3 linked regions of the Thermochromatium tepidum ATCC 43061 genome follow. The protein of the gene in region 2 interacts with the protein of the main gene of each other region in a pairwise test. Links are inferred from orthologs where the notes say so. Each region holds a gene or a part of one and is shown on either strand. Other genes may lie near its edges. The genes, in order: odhB, lpdA and uvrD.

Region 1 (3,154 bases), 190 kb from region 2 along the record:
TCGGGTCAGGACGTTGGACGCGGCACCTTCTTCCACCGCCATGCCAAGGTCCATGATCAAAAGACCGGCGAGTCCTACACCCCGCTCCAGCATCTCGGTCCGCATCAGGGCGCCTTCATCGCCATCGATTCCATCCTGTCAGAAGAGGCCGTACTCGGCTATGAATACGGCTTTGCCACCGCCGAGCCGCATGCACTCACGCTCTGGGAGGCCCAGTTCGGCGACTTCGCCAATGGGGCGCAGGTGGTCATCGACCAGTTCATCACCTCGGCTGGGGTCAAGTGGGGGCTGTACTGCGGTCTGGTGCTGTTGCTGCCGCACGGGCTAGAGGGCCAGGGCGCCGAGCACTCCTCGGCGCGTCCCGAGCGCTTCTTGCAGCTCTGCGCCGGGCACAATATCCAGGTCTGCGTACCGACCACACCGGCGCAGATGTTCCACCTGCTGCGACGTCAGATAGTGCGTCCCTATCGCACACCTTTGATCGTGATGACGCCCAAGAGTCTGCTGCGCCATCGGCTCTCCGTGTCCGCGCTCGAGGAGCTGACCTGCGGGCAGTATCAGGTACTGATCCACGAGATCGACCCCATCGATCCCGCGGGGGTCGAGCGCGTCATCCTCTGTAGCGGCAAGGTCTATTACGAGCTGCTGGAGGCCCGGCGCGCCCGTGGTCAGACCAATGTCGTGCTGCTGCGCATCGAGCAGCTCTATCCCTTCCCCAAGCAGGCGCTGGCGCGCGCACTCGCCCCCTATTCGAGGGTCGAGGAGATCGTCTGGTGTCAGGAGGAGCCCCAGAACCAGGGCGCTTGGGACCAGATCAAGCACCGGCTCTCTCCGCTCATCCAGGACGGCCAGCGGCTGTATTATGTCGGACGACCGCCCTCCGCCGCGCCGGCCGTCGGTCATCGCGTCGCCCATGTCGAGCAGCAGGAGCGTCTGATCGGCGAGGCCCTGAGCGGCCATTACAATCCGGCCATGAATCAAAGGATCTCACCCCAATGAGTCTCGAAGTCCGCGTGCCTGCCCTGCCCGAATCCGTCACCGATGCACGGGTGCTGACCTGGAGCAAGGGGCCGGGCGAGGTGGTCAGGGAGGGCGAGCCTCTGGTCGAGCTGGAGACCGACAAGGTGATCCTAGAGGTGCCGTCTCCGCGTGCCGGCGTACTCAGGGAGATCCTGGCTGAGGAAGGCGCGCGGGTACAGGCCGATGAAGTGCTGGCGCTGATCGACGAGGGGGCGGTGAGCGCCCTGCCCGGCGCAACGCCCACACCCCCTGCCGCCTCCCAGCCGACGAAAAGTCCCACTCCACTCGCAGAAGAGGGATTGGGTGAAGGGGGGCCTCAGACAGGCGCCTCCCCCCATCTTACCCCCTCGGCGCGCCAGCTGGTCAGGGAGCTCCACCTGGATCCGAGCCAGATCCCCAGCCGCGACGGGCGCATCCAGAAGGCCGATGTCCTGGCCTATCTGGACGCGCGCGAAGGTCAGGTGCCGGAGCGTCATCCGGATCTCGCCGCTACTCGCAGCGCCCCCGGCGCTGACCCCCAGCCACCGGAATCCACGGGCGAGACCGCAACAGGCCCTCGCCCCGAACGGCGCGTACCCATGACCCGGCTGCGTGCGCGCATCGCCGAGCGGTTGCTTCAGGCCCAGCAGAACGCCGCACTGCTGACCACCTTCAACGAGGTCGATCTGAGTGCGGTCAACGCCCTGCGTGCGCGCTACAAAGAGACCTTCGAGCAGCGCCACGGCGTGCGGCTGGGGCTGATGGCGTTCTTCGTCAAGGCCGTGGTCGAGGCGCTGCAACGCTTTCCGGTGCTCAATGCCGCGATCGACGGCGAGGACATCCTCTATCACGGCTATTACGACATCGGCATCGCCGTGAGCTCGCCGCGCGGTCTGGTGGTGCCGATCCTGCGCAACGCCGACCGGCTCGGCATGGCCGAGATCGAGCAGGGCATCGCCGAGTTCGCCCGCAAGGCCAAGGACGGCAGCCTCAGCTATGAAGAGCTCACAGGGGGCACCTTCTCGATCACCAACGGCGGGGTGTTCGGCTCGCTGCTCTCGACCCCGATCCTCAACCCGCCGCAGAGCGCCATCCTGGGTCTGCACCGGATCCAGGAGCGTCCGATCGTCAAGGACGGTCAGATCCTGGTCGCGCCCATGATGTATCTGGCACTCACCTATGACCACAGGCTCATCGATGGGCGCGAGGCGGTGCAGTTCCTGGTCGCGATCAAGGAGCTGGTGGAAGACCCGGTGCGGTTGCTGTTGCGTGTCTGACGAGGGGCCTATCCGCGACGACTGGCCGGCCCGACTGGGTCGGGCCATGCTGTTTGGGGCCTGGGTCTCGGGGCTGGCGTCGCTTGGGCTGTTCTTCCATCAATGGCTGGAGCGGGACCACAACCCCAATCCGCATCCGCTCAGTCTCCAGGGGGCCGATGGCGTGGTCGAGGTGACGCTCCGACGCAATCGGGCCGGGCACTATGTCGCAAGCGGCAAGATCAACGGCGAGCCGGTGCGCTTTCTGATCGACACGGGCGCAACCGAGGTGGCACTGTCGTTGGACCTGGCGCAGCGGCTGGATCTGAGGCTCGGTCCGGAGGGGACCAGCCACACCGCCAATGGGATCACCCGCGCCTGGCCCACGCGGCTGGCGCGGGTCGAACTCGGCGACCTGGTTGCGCATGGGGTACGCGCGAGCGTGCTGCCGAACATGCCGGACGACGAGGTGTTGCTGGGCATGAGCTTCCTCAAGCCGCTCGAACTGATCCAGCGCGGCGATACCCTGACCCTGCGAGGTCAGTTACCTTGAAGATGACGGCATTACTCCGTTATAACCGTCTGATCCTCGTTGCCCTGCTGGGTCCGGCCATGACGTTGGTGTCGATCCTTGATCCAGGTCGGTCGCCGAGGCGATCCCAACCCGCGTCCCCGAGCCTATCTGGGAAGCGATGGGATAGAGTCCTGGTTGGATGGGACGGCGGATGCGATTGCGCCCCTGTCAGTCCGCGACTCGACCAGACGGACGCGTTTAGTTGAGTTCCGGTAAGCCGGCTGACGGCCCTGATCGATCTACAACCTTATTTTTCGCCTCAACGAGGTTGCCCAGCCGTGCACTGGAGCAACCCTTCGGATCCTGTTTCATGCAAAACGCCATC
Region 2 (3,037 bases):
TGATGGGGCGCCACCAGCCGGGCGACGTGCGCGAGCGGACCATTGCCACACTCTGTCGTCAGTTCCACGTCGATCAGGAACATGCACGCAGGGTCGAGGCGACGGCACTGAGTCTCTACCATCAGTTGGTCAAGCCCTGGTCGCTCGACAATCTGGATTATCCGCTGATGCTTGCCTGGGCGGCCCGTCTGCACGAGATCGGCGTCATGGTCGCCCACAGCCAGTATCAGAAGCATGGGGCCTATCTCGTGCGCAACGCCGATCTGCCTGGATTCACACGTCAGGAGCAGGCGCTGCTCGCGACCCTGGTACTCGGACATCGACGCAAGTTTCCGATTCAAGAGTTTGCCGCGCTGCCTCAGGGTGTGCAGTCGGCGGCGCGGCGGCTGTGTGTCATCCTGCGTCTGGCAGTGCTGCTGCACCGTGGGCGCTCGGTCGACAGCAAGCCGAATCCGCTCATTCAGGTCGAGGGTGAGACCCTAACCCTGAGCTTCCCCACCGGCTGGCTCGTCAGCCATCCGCTGACCCAGTTGGAATTGGAACAGGAGGCCGAACGCCTGGCGGCCTCCGGGATGGTGTTGCGCTTTGGTTGAGCGGAGATCGCTCGACACTGCCCCTGTTTGCAGGCGTCTCAGCGCTTCTTCGGCGGCATCAAATCGGTGATGGATCCATGCGCCATCTCGGCGGCGAGTCCAATGGTCTCGCACAGGGTCGGATGCGGGTGGATGCTGAGTGCGATGTCCTCCATGTCGGCGCCCATCTCCAGCGCCAAAACCGCCTCGCCGATCAGTTCGCCGGCGTTGGGTCCGACGATCCCGGCGCCCAGGAGGCGCTTGGTCTCTGGATCGAATAGCAGCTTGGTGAACCCCTCGTCGCGGTGGAGGCCGAGGGCGCGTCCGCTCGCCGCCCAGGGGAAGACCCCCTTCTCGTAGGGGATGCCCTGGGCCCTGGCCTGGGTCTCGGTCAGGCCCATCCAGGCGACCTCGGGGTCCGTATAGGCGACGGCGGGGATGGTCAGGGGATCGAAGGCGGAGGGGAGACCAGCGATGACCTCGGCAGCGACCCTGGCCTCGTGCATGGCCTTGTGGGCGAGCATCGGAGCGCCGACCACATCGCCAATGGCAAAGATGTGCGGGACATTGGTGCGCTGCTGCTGATCGACCTTGATAAAGCCATGCGGATCGACCGCCACGCCCGCTGCCTCGGCGTTGATCTGCTGGCCGTTGGGCAGACGACCGACCGCAACCAGCACCTTGTCGTAGAGTTCCTCACCCGGATGCTGACCCTCGAACACCACCCTGATGCCCTCGGGACCGGCGCTCATGCTGGCAACCCTAGTTTTGAGCCAGATGTTCTCGTAGCGCTTTTTGACGACCTTTTCGAGCACCCTGACCAGATCCAGGTCACAGCCCGGCATGAGCTGATCCTTGAGCTCGACGATGTCGATCCGAGCCCCGAGGGCGCTGTAGACGCTCGCCATCTCCAGACCGATGATGCCGCCGCCGATGATCAGCAGCCGCTCCGGGACATCGGTCAGGGCCAGGGCGTCGGTCGAGTCCATGACCCGCGAGTCCTCGTGCGGGAAGCCGGGGATCCTCAGCGGCGAGGAGCCGCAGGCGATGATGGCCTGATCGAAACGGACCCGTACCCGACCCTCAGGGGTCTCGACCCCAATCCGGTTGGGCGACTCGAAACGCCCGGTACCCTGGATGACCTGGACCTGGCGCTGCTTGGCCAATGCAGCCAGTCCGCTGGTGAGCCTGGCGACCACCCTGTCCTTGCCGGCCCGCATCCTGGCCAGGTCGATCTCAGGCGCGCCATAGGTCACGCCCATGACGCCGAGCGTCTTGACCTCTTCCATGATGGCGGCCGTGTGCAGCAACGCCTTCGAGGGGATGCAGCCGACATTGAGACAGACCCCGCCAAGCCTCGGATAACGCTCGACCAGGACGACCTTCTTGCCCAGGTCGGCGGCGCGGAAGGCCGCCGTGTAGCCGCCGGGTCCGGCACCGAGCACCAGGACCTCGGTCAGGATCTCCTGGACGGCGGCGCTCTCGACTGAGGGTGTGGCGGCGTCATCGGCGGCGCTCGCGTTGTTCTCGGTGATCGCCGCCGACCCTGACTCAGCCTCAACCTCAAGGCTGAGGATCGGGTCGCCCTGCGAGATCAGATCATCGACCTTGACATGGATGGTCTGTACGATCCCGGCCCGGGGCGAGGGGATCTCCATACTGGCCTTGTCGCTCTCGACCGTGATCAGTGACGTCTCGGGTTCGACCCGATCACCGGGTGCGACCAGGATCTCGATGACCTGTACCTCCTTGAACTCTCCGATGTCCGGAACCTTGACCTCGATGATGGTGCTCATGGTGGGGCTTCTCTCACGGGCGCTGACAATCGTTATGGGATAAGGCCCGCCATCCTATCAGATCAGCAGGCGTCGGATATCGCCGAGCAGCTCGCGCAGCAGGCTGGTGAAGCGCGCCCCATCGGCACCATCGACCACGCGATGGTCGTAGGACAGCGACAGCGGCAGCATCAGACGCGGGACGAACTCGCGCCCGTTCCAGACCGGCCTCATCTCGGCGCGTGAGATGCCGAGGATGGCGACCTCAGGCGCGTTGACGATGGGGGTAAAGGCGGTCCCACCGATGCCGCCGAGACTGGAGATCGAGAAGCAGCCCCCCTGCATCTCGCCGGGCAGCAGCTTGCCGTCGCGCGCCTTGGCGCTCAGCTCCGCCAGTTCGGTGGCGAGCTGGTGCAGGCCCTTTTGATCGACATCGCGCACCACCGGGACAACCAGTCCGTTTGGGGTGTCGACCGCGACCCCGATATGGGTGTAGTGCTTGTAGACGAGACCCTCGCCGTCCGGGGTCAGGGAGGCCTTGAGCAGGGGCATCCGGGCCAATGCAACCGCCACAGCCTTGAGCAGGAAGGGCAGGAGTGTGAGCCTGACGCCGGCCTTGGCCGAGGTGTCCTTCTGGGCCTGGCGGAAGGCCTCCAACTCGGTGATATCGGCCTCGTCGAACTGGGTGAC
Region 3 (3,047 bases), 2.1 Mb from region 2 along the record:
AGCCGGGCGCGCAGTTCTTCGGCCTTGAGGCGCTGCTCCTCTTCGAGCAGCGCACGGCGTGAGACCACCAAAGTGGGTCGGCGTCCGCCCTCGAACTTGGTAATCCGGAAGTCGAGCTTCTGACCGACGAACTCAGACAGATCCTCGATAAAGCGAACGTCGATCTGTGAGGCCGGACAGAAGGCGCGAACACCGGCCATCTGGACCTCGCATCCGCCCTTGACCACGTTCGTCACCTGCCCCTGCACCGGAAGTCCCTGGCGATAGGCGCGTTCGAGCGCGTCGAGACCGTGATACCTGTGCCCGTGCTGGCTGCCGAGCAGCAGCATCCCGCTCTCTTCGTCCTTGCCGGTGACCTGGGTCTCGACGGTGTCGCCGACGGCATATCTGAGCCGTCCGTCGGCGTCACGGATCGCAGCCAGATCGAGCCGACCCTCGCACTTGGCCCCCAGGTCGACGAAGGCGAATTCCTCGCCGATCGCGATCAGGGTGCCTCTGACCTTGTCGCCCAAGGCCGGCTCGCCTTTCTGGGCCTGGGTCTGGTCGAACTCGTTGAGCAGGTCTTCGAAACTAAGGGACTCGGACATGGTGGGTCGAATGCCGTGGTAATGGATAAAGCGGTTATTGTAGGGGGGATCGTGCTCGAGATCGCGCCTGCTTGAGTCTGTAGCCCTCCAGCGTCTGGGCGCCCGTTTGGCTCTTGGTGGGACCTCCGGTGAACGCCGGTCGGGCGCCGCCGCCGCGCACCTCTTCGATCAACGCGGGTGGGATCTCGCGCAGGAAACGGGACGGTGCCGGATAGTTGTCGCGTCCATAGATCCGTCGGGTCTCGGCATAGGTGAGATAAAGCCAGCGCATGGCGCGCGTCAGGCCGACATAGCACAGCCGACGTTCTTCCTCCAGCTTGATCTCATCATCCAGGGACAGACTGTGCGGAAACAGGCCCTCTTCGAGTCCGACGAGAAACACCAGGGGAAACTCCAGACCCTTGGCGCTGTGCAGCGTCATGAGCTGCACACTGTCTTCGAATGGATCGGCTTCGGTCTCGCCGGCCTCTAACGCGGCATGGGCGAGAAAGGCACCGAGCGGGTCGTCTGCATCTTCGGGTAGATCCTGCTCGAACCGGTAGACGGTCTCGACCAATTGCTCCAGGTTTTCGATCCGATCCTGGCCCTTGCCGTCCTTGCTCTTCTTGAAGTGCTCAATCAGTCCGACTTCCTCGATCATGCGTTCGGTGAGCTCGTTGAGCATGTAACGGACGCGCATTTCACGCTGACTTTCGATCAGGTCGAGAAATCCGCGCAGCGCCTTGCTCGCCCTTGGACCCAGTGCACCGCTGGCACTGAGATCGCGCGCTGTCCGCCACAGCGAAACGCCGGCTGCGCGTGCCTGTTCGCGCACCAGATCGACCGTGTGCTCGCCGATACCGCGCGTGGGTAGATTCACCACGCGCTCGAATGCGGCATCGTCGTCTGGATTGGCGATCAGACGCAGATAGGCCAAGGCGTCGCGGATCTCGGCGCGCTCGAAGAAACGCAGTCCGCCATAGACCCGATAGGGGATGCCGGCCTGGATCAGGGCCTCCTCGAACAGCCGGGATTGTGCCGTGGTGCGGTAGAGGATGGCGCATTCATCGTGCCGATGGCCGTCCTGGATGAAGCGGCGGATGCGATCGACGACGAAGCGCGCCTCCTCGACCTCGTTGAAGGCGTTGTAGCAGCGGATCGGCTCGCCGGCGCCGCCCTGGGTCCAGAGGTTCTTGCCCAGCCGCGTGGGGTTGTTAGCGATCAGCGCGTTGGCCGCGGCCAGGATATTTCCTGTCGAACGGTAGTTCTGTTCCAGCCGGATGGTGCGCGTTGTTGGATAGTCCTTCTGGAACGACTGGATGTGCTCGACCCTGGCACCGCGCCAGCCATAGATGGATTGATCATCGTCGCCCACAACGAACAGATGGTTGTCGCGACCTGCAAGCAGACGTAACCAGGCATACTGGATGGCGCTGGTATCCTGGAACTCATCGACCAGGATATGGTTAAAGCGGCGCTGATAGTGACTGAGGATGTCCGCGCGCTCGCGCAACAGTTCTAGTGTGTACAGCAACAGATCGGCAAAATCGAGCGATCCAGCCCGGAGACGTGCGGCTTCGTATTCGCGATAGACCGCGATCATCTTGTCGCGAAAAAAGTCGCCAGTCTCGGACAGATGGTGTGGACGCAGTCCCTCGTCCTTCTGGCGATTGATGAAGCCCTGGATCTGACGCGGCGGCCAGCGGGCCTCATCGATCTGCATCTCCTTGAGCAGACGTTTGATGAGCCTGAGCTGATCCTCGGAGTCGAGGATCTGGAAGTGCTGGTGTAAACCGGCATCCTGCCAATGCGCACGCAGAAAGCGATGGGCCAGACCATGGAAGGTGCCGACCCACATACCACCGACTGGATTGCCGAGCATGGTGTCAAGTCGACCGCGTATCTCGCGTGCGGCCTTGTTGGTGAAGGTGACGGCTAGGATCGACCAGGGTTGCACCTGCTGAACCTGAAGCAACCAAGCGATGCGATGTACGAGCACACGTGTCTTGCCCGATCCGGCACCAGCAAGGATCAGCAGATGACCAGGATCGGCTGAGACGGCCTCACGTTGGGCCGCATTGAGTGAGTCGAGTAGGTTGAGGGTGTCCACGGGTCAATTTTAGGCCTGCGCCTAACATAACTATATAGATAGATATCTTGTTTAGTGATTATAGTGCCTGTGGATAAGTGGATAAATCGATATTTGTTTTTATGATCAATGATTTATGCCTTAAGCTGTCTGTGGATAATTTGTTAGTAGAATGTGCATGAAACCAGCGCCGAACTTTTACCAACAGTTCGGCCACAGGTTATCCACAGGCTTATTCACAATATATTCAATGCCAAGTGACTGATTTAGAAGCATTAAGCGCTTTTCACAGAGACGGTTGTCAACAGCCGCCGAGTCGCTAGGCGGGCTGACACCCCCGGCTCCACTAGGTCCGCCCAGTATTGATTGGACGCTGAGTGGCCGCTCAGGCG

The links.
Region 1: the proteins of lpdA (region 2) and odhB interact in binary tests that used the Escherichia coli proteins (3 or more experiments, as listed by UniProt). The link is inferred for Thermochromatium tepidum ATCC 43061 from one-to-one orthologs.
Region 3: the proteins of lpdA (region 2) and uvrD interact in binary tests that used the Escherichia coli proteins (3 or more experiments, as listed by UniProt). The link is inferred for Thermochromatium tepidum ATCC 43061 from one-to-one orthologs.

Annotation. Positions count from the first base shown.
Region 1 is NZ_CP039268.1:260,883-264,036, reverse strand. What follows is about bases 137-3,135. They hold odhB (2-oxoglutarate dehydrogenase complex dihydrolipoyllysine-residue succinyltransferase), read left to right. Parts: upstream 137-995; coding sequence 996-2,276; downstream 2,277-3,135. Other genes in these bases: E6P07_RS01225 (retropepsin-like aspartic protease family protein), read left to right, coding at 2,269-2,808; E6P07_RS01235 (2-oxoglutarate dehydrogenase E1 component), read left to right, coding at 137-999. In the rest of the region: more of E6P07_RS01235, read left to right, coding at 1-136; electron transport complex subunit RsxD, read left to right, coding at 3,140-3,154. UniProt on the Escherichia coli protein: E2 component of the 2-oxoglutarate dehydrogenase (OGDH) complex which catalyzes the second step in the conversion of 2-oxoglutarate to succinyl-CoA and CO(2).
Region 2 is NZ_CP039268.1:454,175-457,211, forward strand. What follows is about bases 1-2,882. They hold lpdA (dihydrolipoyl dehydrogenase), read right to left. Parts: upstream 2,369-2,882; coding sequence 632-2,368; downstream 1-631. Other genes in these bases: ppx (exopolyphosphatase), read left to right, coding at 1-593; aceF (dihydrolipoyllysine-residue acetyltransferase), read right to left, coding at 2,426-2,882. In the rest of the region: more of aceF, read right to left, coding at 2,883-3,037. UniProt on the Escherichia coli protein: Lipoamide dehydrogenase is a component of the glycine cleavage system as well as of the alpha-ketoacid dehydrogenase complexes.
Region 3 is NZ_CP039268.1:2,602,981-2,606,027, reverse strand. What follows is about bases 150-3,041. They hold uvrD (DNA helicase II), read right to left. Parts: upstream 2,677-3,041; coding sequence 622-2,676; downstream 150-621. Other genes in these bases: E6P07_RS12080 (30S ribosomal protein S1), read right to left, coding at 150-587. Also shown: more of E6P07_RS12080, read right to left, coding at 1-149. UniProt on the Escherichia coli protein: A helicase with DNA-dependent ATPase activity. Unwinds DNA duplexes with 3'-5' polarity. Translocates on single-stranded DNA with 3'-5' polarity. Initiates unwinding more efficiently from a nicked substrate than double-stranded DNA.